Regions from separate parts of the Paenibacillus sp. Lou8.1 genome, predicted to be linked through region 2. Evidence: riboswitches for the same ligand, from Rfam matches in the RefSeq annotation. Region 2 holds a riboswitch; each other region holds the start of a gene.
What was found. Region 2 has a riboswitch for cobalamin ahead of cobJ (precorrin-3B C(17)-methyltransferase). Riboswitches for the same ligand answer to the same signal wherever they lie in the genome.
Positions count from the first base shown of each region.

Region 1: linked by a shared signal. The riboswitch ahead of NLX78_RS05730 (ABC transporter substrate-binding protein) and the one ahead of cobJ (precorrin-3B C(17)-methyltransferase) in region 2 are both predicted to bind cobalamin.
Region 3: linked by a shared signal. The riboswitch ahead of NLX78_RS20880 (ABC transporter substrate-binding protein) and the one ahead of cobJ (precorrin-3B C(17)-methyltransferase) in region 2 are both predicted to bind cobalamin.

Region 1 covers NZ_JANAVN010000003.1:187,192-191,450, forward strand. The annotation lists gene NLX78_RS05725 (hypothetical protein) at 1-699, opposite strand, end outside; cobalamin riboswitch at 1,784-1,987, shown strand; gene NLX78_RS05730 (ABC transporter substrate-binding protein) at 2,205-3,785, shown strand; gene nikB (nickel ABC transporter permease) at 3,801-4,259, shown strand, end outside.
Region 2 covers NZ_JANAVN010000007.1:256,869-261,127, forward strand. The annotation lists gene NLX78_RS12495 (sirohydrochlorin chelatase) at 1-148, opposite strand, end outside; gene cobJ (precorrin-3B C(17)-methyltransferase) at 241-2,040, opposite strand; cobalamin riboswitch at 2,351-2,536, opposite strand; gene NLX78_RS12505 (LOG family protein) at 2,594-3,148, opposite strand; gene NLX78_RS12510 (uroporphyrinogen-III synthase) at 3,367-4,218, opposite strand.
Region 3 covers NZ_JANAVN010000015.1:160,076-164,334, forward strand. The annotation lists gene NLX78_RS20875 (FecCD family ABC transporter permease) at 1-1,040, opposite strand, end outside; gene NLX78_RS20880 (ABC transporter substrate-binding protein) at 1,037-2,044, opposite strand; cobalamin riboswitch at 2,253-2,446, opposite strand; gene NLX78_RS20885 (histidine phosphatase family protein) at 2,569-3,327, opposite strand; gene cbiB (adenosylcobinamide-phosphate synthase CbiB) at 3,372-4,259, opposite strand, start outside.

The sequences.
Region 1 (4,259 bases), on a different contig from region 2:
TGTAACCTTGTAGTCCGGAGGGAGCATAGTGGACTGTTTCTTGGTTGCGATGTCTCTTTGTTTATCTCGTCCATTTTCGGAAAATTGGGAAATGTACGTTGCGCTTTTGCTAGAGTTGTAAGATACAGACCAAGTATTCATATCCTGATTTTCATCATGTAAGAACTGCATTGTATGAGTCGATTTATTGTAGAAAATCGTTTTAAGTGTACGTTCTCCTTTTTTGACCGCAGCTAGAACAAGTGGACCTTCTGGAGTAGTTGGCACTATACGATTAATGGCAAATAAATTATCGGATAATTGTTCAGTTTTTTTTGAATTTAAGTCGTACGAAAATAGTTGGTCTCCCTTATCATCCACATCGGCAGAGTAATAAATTTTGTGATCAGGTAAGGACACCACGGAAAGTGGGTATTGAGAGGTATAAGGAACATCGGCCAGTTTGGTCATTTTTTTACTGCTTAAGTCATACGTCATGACCCGCATAACCATACCTTTATCTGTATTTTTCCCATTCATATATTCTGTATAAGTCATAGATAGGTATTGGCCTTGTTCTGAAGGAATTGTTTTTTTGCTTGATTGAACTTCTTTTGATGGGATTGACTGCGTTGATGGAGAAGAAGATGGTGAGCAGGCAGACAATAGAGTTGGAACGAGCAAGAAAACTATAATGAAGCGAAAGCTGCTTGTTTTCAAAAGGAAACATCCTTTCTAAGATGAAGAATTTAATAAATCGATTAATAAAATACGGAAAAGGATAGGGTGTAGGCCCCATCCTTGTTCCAGCATGAAGATATTAGAACGTATAAAAATATCTTCCCGAAAATGAGAGAGACGAACTCCATGTTAAGCCTAAATCCTGTACACCTGTTTTCCAAATATCAATAACAGCATCTGGCAGGCTTCCATTATCGGCTTTATAAAAAGTATAAGCGACATCATTGTCAGTGTTTCTTACAGAGATTTTAGTATTAAACTTCGGATTATCAATAGCTCCTTTTGTTGCGCAATCGCCTCTTTGTAGTGAATTGGAATTTTCACCTGTAGAGTCCGTAAAGTTTGTCCCTCTTCCTGTGCCTTGAACCTCACCGCTCGAAGTTCCGGTGATGACAATTTCATTATTATGTGCTCCGTATGTATAAGTCTCAGGTGCTTTGCGTGTTCCGCGTGGTTCCCCAAATGAATACTAGGAGCTTGATAATCTACTAGAAGAATTTGCTAGAGTGGTAGGAAGGGGCATGGTATAATCTAAATTATGGATTTTGAATAGTGGTGGATGTTTTCGGACCACGGTGCAGCTTCCCGAAAGGGGGTGAAGCCGATGGTCACACTTGTATCGTGCTACGATGTGTTGCGTTGGATGGTTACGTTACTAAGCCTGGTGTTTAGTATTCGTAAACTTTATCGCTGGCTGCGTCGGAAATTTCGGAACAAGCGAAAACCCACCGCGTAATTAGGTTAGGCGCCTAACGGTGGGTTTAGCTAAGTATTTAGCGCGCCGTGGTGGTGATCCACAGCCTTTCAAGTCCTAAGAGTCTTTGCCGTTGGCGCGGCGAAGACTCTTTTTAGTATACGGACACGAAGGTTATCTCTATACCTAATTTTAGCACGTTCATTTCGTGCACGCAATGAATAGCCATTACCTTCATTCTCGCCATATTGTTCAAATTTAAATTATTGTGCAGCATTTATTGACAAGCCTGTGACAACAAAATAAGATCGTAATGGAAAGAAATAAAGGAAGAAAACAGGTGTGAGCCGGACGACTCTATGTACGGGGTTTTGTTGAGACCATGTGGATAGTTGTTGAGCGTGTTCACTTAAAAGGGAAGTTCGGTTGATTCCGACACGGGCCCGCCACTGTATACAGGCATCAGCAGGATACTGCTGGAGCTTTCAGAACAGCCACTGGAACTGTGAAGAACCGGGAAGGCCTGAAAGATACGCTTGGAGTCAGGAGACCTGCCTGTTTTGACATCACTGTCAGACCCACGGGATGCTGGGGAGGTGGTTAGGCGTGCTGCATACGGAATGTCTGAAACCGATCTGATCCCTTCTATGTTTTTGGAGTTGGCTTCGAGGTGTGTTTTGACATTTTATAATGAAAGCATTTCTGACTGCTGATCAAGTGGTCCGGAATGCTTTTTTCGCGTTTTGCGTTAGGTTTATATGATTTTACAAGATAGAGGGGGATTCATCGAATGATTAGCAATCGTAGCAGGCGCTCATGGTTGATATGTACAGGGGTGATGCTGTTACTGGCAGTTATGGCTCTTTCGGGATGTACTAGCAATAAGACGTCGAATAGCTCCGGCAAAGATGAGAACGCGTCAGCACAACAAACAGCGACAGGTAAAAAGCTGGTAATGGCGTATACATGGAAACCGTCAGGTGTTGACCCGCACGGAGATAATAGCTGGGATGTGATGCGATCCGGTGCAGGTGAGACACTGGTACGTTTGAATGAAAAGCTGGAGCCTGTGGCTTGGCTGGCAAAGGAGTGGAAGCAGGATAGTCCTACAGTTTGGACGTTCAGCTTGCAGGATAAAGTCACTTTTCATAATGGAAAGAGTATGGATGCAGCAAGTGTAAAAGCATCTTTGCTACGCTCTATCGAGAAAAGCCATCTGGCGAAGGATTTACTGAATGTGAAGTCCATTGATGTAAGCGGCCCGCTGGCCTTAAAGATCACGACAAACCAGCCGAATGCGGCGTTGGTGTCCAATCTAGCTGATCCATCGACGATTGTACTGGATGTGGCATCGATGAAAGATGAGCAGAGCTACCCAGCGATGACAGGCGCCTTTAAAATCAAAGCGTTCAACAAGGACCAATCCTTGATCGTAGAGCGTTATGACGGATATTGGGGCGAGAAGGCACGATTGGCTGAAGCGACGATGAAGTTCATTACGGACGGGAATTCGCGCCTGATGGCGCTGCAATCCGGCGAGGTGGACGTAGCGACGGATATTCCGGTTGATAACGCAGAGGTACTGAAAAAGAACGACAAGCTACAAGTGCTGTCGGCTCCCTCCTTGCGCACCCATATGCTCGTGTACAATATGGAATCCCCAGTATTCAAGGATGCGGCGAACCGTAAGGTGGTAGACAGCCTGATTCCACGCACATCGATTGTGAGCGCCGTCATGAGGGGCTTCGGTACGGAAGCAAGCAGTCCGTTCCCGAGCATTCTTCCCTTCGGTAAAGTTGAGCGTAAAGCGCTGGACGGAACGGCGGATCAGCTGTTAACGAAGGATGGCTGGCAGAAGGATGCCCAAGGGACATGGACTAAGCAAGGCAAGCCGTTCGAGGTTACGCTGCTGACTTTTCCTCAGCGTCCGGAGCTCTCTGTTATGGCTGAGGTCATCCAAAGCCAATTGCTGAAAGAGGGAATCCAGGTCAAGATTCGCAAGGTGGAAAATATCGACGAGGCGTTGACCAAAAACGATTGGGATTTTGCTATGTACAGTATGCTTACTGCTCATACAGGAGAGCCACAATATTTTATGGACATGTTTTATTCTTCGAAAAGTGAAGCCAATGTAAGCCGTTATAGTTCCAAACCGCTGGAGAGTATTCTTAACAGCTTGAAGCTGGCGAAGGATACAGCGCAGCGTAATGCTGTGACACTACAAGCGCTGGATATCATCAATACGAATTTGCCACAGTCGTTCATTGTGCATCCTGACAATGTGTTCGGTGTGAAAAAAGGGGTAGAGGGTTTTACACCCCATCCGATCGAGTATTACTACATTACAGCGCAATCCGATATTGCGGAATAACGAGCGGCGTATCCTATGATTCGTTTTATACTGAAACGTGTGGCGCAGCTGCTCATCATTGTATTCGTTGTATCCACGCTGACTTTTGTATTGATGCGGCTGGCTCCTGGAGACCCTGCTACCATTTTGCTCACCGCGCATAATGTTCCTGCCTCTGAGGAGGCGTTGACGACGCTACGGCAGGAACTGGGCTTAAACGAACCGCTTCATATTCAATATGTGAACTGGCTGCGGGATGTGTTCACAGGGCATTGGGGCACCTCGTATGTATCCAAGGAATCCGTGCTAGCCGAACTGTGGAACAGACTGCCTGCTACTGTGGAGCTAGCTGCTGCGGGCTTTGCCGTCATGACGGTGCTTACGCTGGGGTTGGGGCTGGCTGCCTCGCTAAAAATTAGCGGCCCATTGGATCGTCTGGGCAGGCTGTTCGCCCTGCTGGGATCGTCGATCCCCTCTTTTTGGCTTGGGTTTCTG
Region 2 (4,259 bases):
CAGCAATGCTGGGACGTGCCAACTCCAAGAAACAGGTTTCCACGCACATATCCGGTACCCGGTCTGCCACTGCCTGTGCAAATTCCAGCAGTTCCTGGTTCCCCTCCGGGTCCCGACTTCCATGTCCAACTAACAATATTGCATCCACTGCTGTTTTTTCCTCCTCTTTAATAGGGATAGCCTGCATGACGCCCTATTTTATATATATGCTTGTATCCAGTTCATCAGGCCTTCAGTCCATTAATCACCACAAACCGCATTCACTTCTACCGTTGCTGGTGCATCTTCATGCCGGAAACCCGCAACGACACCTACACGTTTAAAAAATTTATGAAAACGCTCATTCGGATGCCCTTTTTCCTTATATTCAGCGATGACGTTCTCCACAATGTCAGTAATTTGATCACCCGGAATCCCTTCCGCTACGGGCTGAGCGGCATGAGCATTGCGACCGAATTTTTTGCCACCAAGGAAGAGGTCGTATCCTCCCTTGCGATAGACGATGCCGATATCCTCCAGCACCGCTCCATAGCAGGCCATACCGCATCCGTTCAAAGCAATGCTCGTTTCCTTGGGTGCCTGTAATCCGCCAAGTACAACCTGTAGATGCTCAGCCACAGGCACAGCGTCATCCTTCTCCATATTGCAGAAGTCGCACGCCTTCACCTTAAACACATCGCCAATCGGCATGACAATGAATCGTTCATCCCGCAGCCGTCCGACCAGTTCCTCGGGGTCTGCACACGGCACGCGCAGCACAATCTGATGATCTGGCGTGTATTCCAGTTCGCCATCATCACCCGCTACCTCGGCGAGCAGCGCCATCTGGCGAGCGGTGAACTTCTTGTTTCCCACCCCCGGGGAAACGCCCACCTCAAATAGCGCAGGCTTGCCAAAGCCGCCTGTCGCCATCCCGGCCGGGGCCCCCGCTCCGGCCACCGCTGCCGTTCCGGCGGTGCTCTCGGCGGTAGGCGCTTGCCCGCTCCAGCGAGCGTTGGCTGCGCCAGGCAGCTTGCCGCCAACAGCGAGGCGGCTTAGTGCCTCTGCCGCCAGCGATGCCGGGGTTGCTGCGCCGGTTTGCACAGCGGTCGTTGCCTGCACGGCAGCCATCGCTTGCGGGCGTGCCTGCGTCGCAACCGCAGCGCCGCTCGCGGAGGGTCCAGCGGGCGTAGTCGGGGCTGCGCCTGCCTGCGGTGCAGCCTCTTGTGCGCCCAGCGACCACGGCTCCGCTTCCGTGCGGAGCCGCTGATGTGGCTTGAGCGCTTGCTCGGTCGCATCCAGCGTGTATTTGCGCTGATATCCGCGCGGAGTCACGATCAAGCCGTCATACACCGTTGTCGAGGAATTGCCGATGATTACAGTCGTCAGCATCCCGATGTCATGATTCAGCATATCTTCCAGCGTAGTTACAATAACTTGCTGACGTTCACGATAAGCACTTTTCACCAACCCAACTGGAGTTTGCGGATCGCGGTAACGCAGCAAAATGGACTGCGTCTCCACAATCTGGCGGGTACGCCGACCACTGCGCGGGTTGTATAATGCAATCACAAAATCGGCCGAAGCCGCTGCTTCTACACGCTTCACAATCGTTTCCCAGGGGGTCAGATGATCACTCAGACTGATCGTGCAAGCATCATGCATCACTGGCGCCCCCAACAGTGAAGCACAGGACTGAATAGCCGAGATCCCTGGCACGACTTCTACCTCAACCCCGTCCTCGCGTCGCCAGCCTTTTTGCATCAGCACTTCGTACACCAGCCCTGCCATACCATAGACTCCTGCATCTCCACTGGAAATGACAGCTACCTTCTTGCCCATCTCTGCTTGGCGAACCGCCTCCTGCGCACGGCTCACTTCCTCTGTCATCCCTGTGCGTACAATCTCCTGTCCGTTCAACAACGGACGGATCAAATCAACGTAGGTATTGTAGCCGATAATGACCTCACTTTCGGCCAGCGCATCCAGCGCCCGTTTTGTGATATGTTCCATATCTCCTGGTCCAAATCCAATCACCAGCAATTTTCCTAATGGGCTCATCGTGCTCCTCCTATTCACCCTTTTCAGGGTAGCTATCCTATCTATTTCAATGATTTATGGACATCCTGTAACTCAAAAAACCCCATCCTACCCGGATGGGGTTTCTATGTACGTATCTCTCATCAGACGAACAAACAGCGTAAGAAGACACTATTTGTCTTCCTCCAGCCTGCCGTTGTTTTCCACCTGTCTGTTTACGCTTCAAACGCTGCTGCACGTTCATATCCACGCAAACCTCTAACCAACATGGAAAAAGCAACGTGTGCCTGATTTCCTGATTTCGTACACCCATCCTCTCCGCGAAGGTTAACGGTGCATACAGATCAAGGTAGGTCTCCTGGCTTGGCATCAACAGATTCTTTCGTCTTCCCCGTTTTTCACGAGTGACCATTTAAAAAAATCCTCTTCCTTACAGTGGCGGGACCGCTCGGGATTTGCACCCGATTCCCTGTTACCCTTTGCTCAACCGCAAAGGCACCTTGTCTGTCCGCTATTTGATTATGGGTCTTATCATAACCTTGCCTCAATCAGTTGTGCAAGCACGAAAAACGCTTTATTTCAAGTTCTCTGCTTTATTTTTTAACATATGTAGCAATTCGTCCGGGTCGGCAGAGATGCTTAGTAGCGCTGGATGCTCAGACCCAGTAAACCCTTCTTGCACGCTATGACGCACCATTTCTACTAATGGGTCAAAATATCCATTCACATTCAGCAGCCCAATCGGCTTGCGATGAATGCCGATTTGCGCCCAGCACAATACCTCGAACAGCTCTTCAAAGGTTCCCAAGCCACCCGGAAGGGCAATAAACGCATCGGCCATCTCGCTCATTGCCGCTTTACGCTCATGCATGCTTGCTACCTCAATAAATTCGGTAACTCCCCGATGAATGATCTCTGCATCAAATAACAGGGTGGGCATAATGCCAGTGACCTGACCGTCACCCGCCAGCATTCCATCCGCCACCTCTCCCATCAGCCCCCTACTGGAGCCACCGTAGATCAGACGGATATGATGGCGAGCCATGGCTTCTCCCAGCTTGCCTGCCGCTTCAACATATACCGATGAATGTCCAGGTCTGGACCCGGCAAATACACAAATAGAATTCATTAACGTCTCAGCTCCTGTCCTAAGTATCATGCATCGAAACTTATTCATTATATTAGCTAAATATTTTCGCCATAACAAAAATCTTTGTCGATGCATGTCCAACAAAAAAAAAGATAAAGACCTCGTAGGCCCTTATCTTTATTTTACGCTTTATCCAAAAATATAAGTTCATTTTTAGCATACTATATTTATAATTTCTATCTCATTTCCATCTCATTTCAATGACCATTCACGATCTTCAGACCACAGCCATGTACCGAATCGTTATGTTCAAAATATTTGCCCAGCTCCACCATCATCGCGCCCATGCGTTCTTCGGTTGGAAACACGACTCGATCAATCCCTTCTTCCACAATGGACTGTGCAGTCACCTTCCCTACTGATACAGCAATCACATCCTCACGGAAAGCTTCCAGTAAATCCTCGATTCGATTTTGCTCTCTCGCATATTGGGCTAAAAATCGAATTTGCGGACCACTCGTGAACGTAACAGCATCAACATTACGATGGATAACATCCTCCAGTAACGCCTGCAATTTTGCTTCCTCAGGTGGGATATGCTTATAAGGAAGTACCTGGCGGGTTACTGCCCCCTGCTCGTCCAGCCACTTTACCAACCGTGGGGCTGGATCGCCATGCAGTTGCAACAATACTTCTTTTCCCTTCAGATCGTATGGGGCGAAAGCTCCTGTCAATCCGATCAAACTTCCGTCCTCGTCTCGTACTGCTGGCGTAAAGCCACGCTTTTTGAGTCCATTGACCGTCTTGTAGCCCCGCGCTGCAATGTTGGAAGATTGCAGCAACTCCATAATCTGCTCAGCCACGCCCATATCCTCTGCCATATCGAACAGGGCATCCAGCCCCATACCTGTCGTGAAGATGTACCAGTCCGGAGGGTGCTTCACCCACGATACAACAGCGTTGCGCAGCTCGATATCATCCAGAAAAACGGTACCCTGGGCCGGGCGCTGTACTGGCTCCCCCCCCATCTTCACAACTAGCAGCGCCATTTCTTCTGCTTTACGGGGACCAGCAAGAGCGACTCTCTTGCCTGCCATGCGTTGTGCCATTCTGTTGCCTCCCTTGTAGATGTCGTATTTCTTTCTACCAA
Region 3 (4,259 bases), on a different contig from region 2:
AGTTCCCCCCTGCGCAGCTTCTTGTTCCGATACAGGAGATATGCGAAGAACGGTGCCCCAACAAAGGCCGTCATCACGCCCAGAGGAATTTCCGTGGGGGATAACAACGTGCGAGCCGCCGTATCCGCCCAAGCCATAAAAATGGCTCCACCGAGCGCAGATAATGGAACAATCATCCGGTAATCAGGACCTGTCACCAGACGAATGATATGCGGTACAACAAGTCCCACAAAGCCAATCACTCCACATACCGAGACAGCGGCAGCTGTCAGCAGCGTGGAAATGATCAGGACAGATAGCTTCGTCGCATCTACATGAACTCCCATGTGAGCCGCCTGACGTTCACCCAAAGCCAAAATATTCAGCACACGTGCCCGGTTCCATAGAAATACCAGTCCTATGACCACATAAGGTAAAAGGATTCCTGTATATGACCAACCGCGCAGACTAAGACTTCCCATCGTCCAGTACAATATTTCATTGACCGTCTCCTTCGACATGGCTGTCAGAAAGGAAACAACTGCTCCTAGAAAGGATTGCATCACCACACCCGACAAAATGAGACTTTGTGTCGGAATTTTTCCACCTTCCCGTGCCAACGTTAGCACCATCCACAGCGTCAGCATTCCGGTCGTAAATGCCACTAGCGGCAGCGTCCATATGCCAACAAATGAAAATTGAAGGCCCCAATAGATCAGTACTGCCGCTCCTACCGAAGCCCCCGAGGATACCCCCAGTGTATACGGATCAGCCAAAGGATTACGCAGCACACCCTGAAATCCGGCTCCCGCCAGCGCCAGCGCTGCTCCTACCAACATTCCCAGTAACACTCGTGGCAATCTGACCTTCAAAATAATCTGCTCTGAGGATGTATTCCAATCCGGTGTAAACGTATCGCCTAACCACGGAAGGTGGTTAACCAGAATGCCCGTGATCTGGCTGACCGGAAGCTTGGCCGAGCCGATGCCAAGACAGAGCAGCAGCGTCAGCAACAGCAGGACAAGACCTGTCCCTCCAAAGCCGATCAGTTTACGGTTCATTTGAAAATTTCAGGATACACGCCCTTGGCCACTTCCTTGAGACCTTCCGTTACGCGTGGACCCGGACGACTGATCAAATTATCATCCACGGCAAACACCCGGTTATGGCGAACAGCCGATATTTGATCCCATCCACTGCGAGCTTTAATGATTTCGCCGAGCGTCTGGCCAGTTTTGTCGTCCTTGACACTTTTGCTGTACAAAATCACGTCAGGGTTCGCAGCAATAATATTTTCTTCACTAATTTGGTACCACCCCTTCTGCGTGGCACCTACATTTTCGCCGCCCGCCAACGTAATCAGCTCGTCCATAAACTCGCCTTTACCAACTGTCCAGCCTGGTGAAAACTCGACGTATACCCGCAGCTTCTGCCCTTTACCGATATTTTTAACTCCTTCTTTCACTTCCGCTACATCTGCCCTCATCTTGTCAGTCACCGCTCTCGCATCTTTCTGATGATCGGTGATTTTTCCATACAATTCGATGTTAGCTATGACATCTTCAACTGTCTTCGGTTCCGTTTTAAAAATCATAATTCCCATGTCGCGCAGCTTGGTCGTAGCCTGTTCACTAAGTGATATCCCTGCAAAAACGACTTCCGGGTTAGCAGCAATGATCGCCTCTTCGTTCGGTTTCATAATACCGCCCACTTTAGGCTTTTTCGTAGCTGCTGCCGGGTAATCAGAGTAGTCGGAGACGCCAACTATTTCCTTATCCAGCCCGATGGCGAACAGCGCCTCGGTTTCTGCCGGGGAGACGGAAACGATTTTATCCGGCGCTTTTTTGAATGTAAATTCCTGTCCTGTTGCATCCTTAACTGTGAGTGGGTAAACTGTTTTGCCCGGAGGCTCTTGTGCGGTTACGGTCTTTCCTGGCTGCTGTGCAGAAGTCTGATTCTCTTTATTTTCAGCATTTTTTCCATTAGAGCCACATGCACTCAGCACAACTGCCAAAATCAGAACCAATAGACCTGTTGTCCAAACCTTTATTTTTTTTCCTGCCATGATTTGCACCCCTTCATAAAAAAATCGTTAAGAGCGTTACTTGAGCATCATCAGATATCTTCTAAATCCAGCCTTCTTTTCCTATCAAAAAAACCCCGCATCCTCATATTAGGACACAGGGGTCACGTTAGCGCAGATTGTGCGCAGGCGGCAGCTTCTTTCCGCACGGACAGTCACTGCGAACACGTCATCCTTTCCTCGAAGGATTATGGTGACAGGCGGACGGGCAGGTATCCTGACTTATGGTAAGATGCATGTCCTGAAATTCCTTCATATGCTTAGTAGCACATAAAGCAGGACTAACCGGCATGTTTCCATTTACAGTGGCGGGACCGCGCCGGACTTACACCGACTTCCCTTTTAACAGCGCAGGCAAGGGAAACCATAGTTTCATCACACTGCGCCGACCTCGTCTGCTGGATATTTGATGTAGTGGTAGTCAAGCCGTTCTTTTACTTGATGATTATAGGTTAAAATGAGGCGGCTTACAACCCAAACAGCCTCTTTACCCGCTGGTGTCTAACCTAATGAGGGAGCATTTCCGCTATGTAATTGTGCGGTCCTGCCAGCCTCAATTGAATCCTAAATGCTTCTCCCGGCTTCGGATTCAGACTCCAAAAATCATGGCCCGGTATCAGCATGCAAGCTAACTGACGAATTACGCCACCATGCGTAACGACCAAAACAGAGGGCGGCGCAGCAGTCAAATCCATGGGTTGAACTTCCATAGCAACACGCCATTCATACAGAGAGTCAAGAAATTTCCGCAAACGATTCACAAAATCTGTCCAAGACTCTCCTCCAGGAGGGGTTATCCGTTGCGGCTCATCAATCCAAGCGCGATACAACGACACATCCTTGAGCATGTCATACGTTTTTCCATCCCACTCGCCAAAATGAAGCTCTCGCAGACGTGGTTCCATCATAGGAGACATAGTAGATAGGGAACCTCCAGACGTCAATTCTGACTCCGGCACAATGATCTGCAAGGTCTGGCGACATCGCATTAAATCGCTGCAATAGATTCGAGCAAAGGACTGCCCCTGCAATTCTTCTTGCAAAGGCTTTAATTCCTGTTCTGCTCCTGGTAGCAAACCTAAGTCGGAGTGTCCCATATATCGACGTTCCTTATTCCATAAGGTTGTGCCGTGACGAACTAACACGAGTTCCATGTCCCAATGCAGATCTTCTTTAGCATCATATGGCACCTTATCCTCCTGTGAGTTCGGACTTTGTACGTATTCTACCGTCCTTTTTGCTGCTATATCTTGCTTCAAGATCATGTCACTTCCTGCTCGATCATTATTCAGTGTGTCACGCCTCACCCTCACCGCACCCATCCCAAGGCAAAACAACCTGCGGCTCCTAACAAACACAATCCTACGAACATACTGGACACGGCGAACATCAGCTGGATTGTATGCCGTATATCTTTCGACTCTAGCGGTCGTATCCAATCGCCCATGTATGCACGAAAAGAGCGTACGCCATGATACACATTATAGCCTCCAAGACGAATCCCCAGTGCTCCAGCAACAGCTGATTCCGGGAAGCCACTGTTCGGGCTTGGGTGCAGACGAGCGTCTCGCTTGACTGTGCGCCAGCTTCTAGCAGCATCTCGCTTGTACATCCACGCCGCTACGACAAGCATTGCCGCTGTCAGGCGTGCCGGAATGTAGTTAGCCACATCATCTAGACGTGCTGAAGCCCAGCCTAAATGCAGATACTTTTCATTTTTATAGCCAACCATGGAATCGAGCGTATTCACAGCACGATAAGCCAGCGCCAAGGGTGCTCCTCCGATCAGGGCATAAAAAAGCGGGGAAATAATCGCGTCCACGATATTTTCAGCGACCGTTTCAACCGTACCACGTACAATCTCAGGCTCATCAAGCTGTTGCGTATCCCGCCCGACAATCATGCCCAGCTCCCGCCGTGCCGCTGCCAGATCATCCGCCTGCAACGCTCGGTATACGGCCATTCCTGCATCCTTTAGTCCTTTGGAAGCAATCGTGGTCGCAATCAGCACCATTTCTGCGCCGACAGACAACCACGGATGAATCCAGGCAAGCAAGTGCAACAGCGCCCAGGCGAGCGCAAAGGAGCCTCCCGCCACAATGAGCGGAAGCAGTATACCCGCACGTTTCAGCCCCCGATCACTGCGGACCTGGCGACGAATCGCTTTTTCCAATGCTGAAATGGCATGTCCCATCCC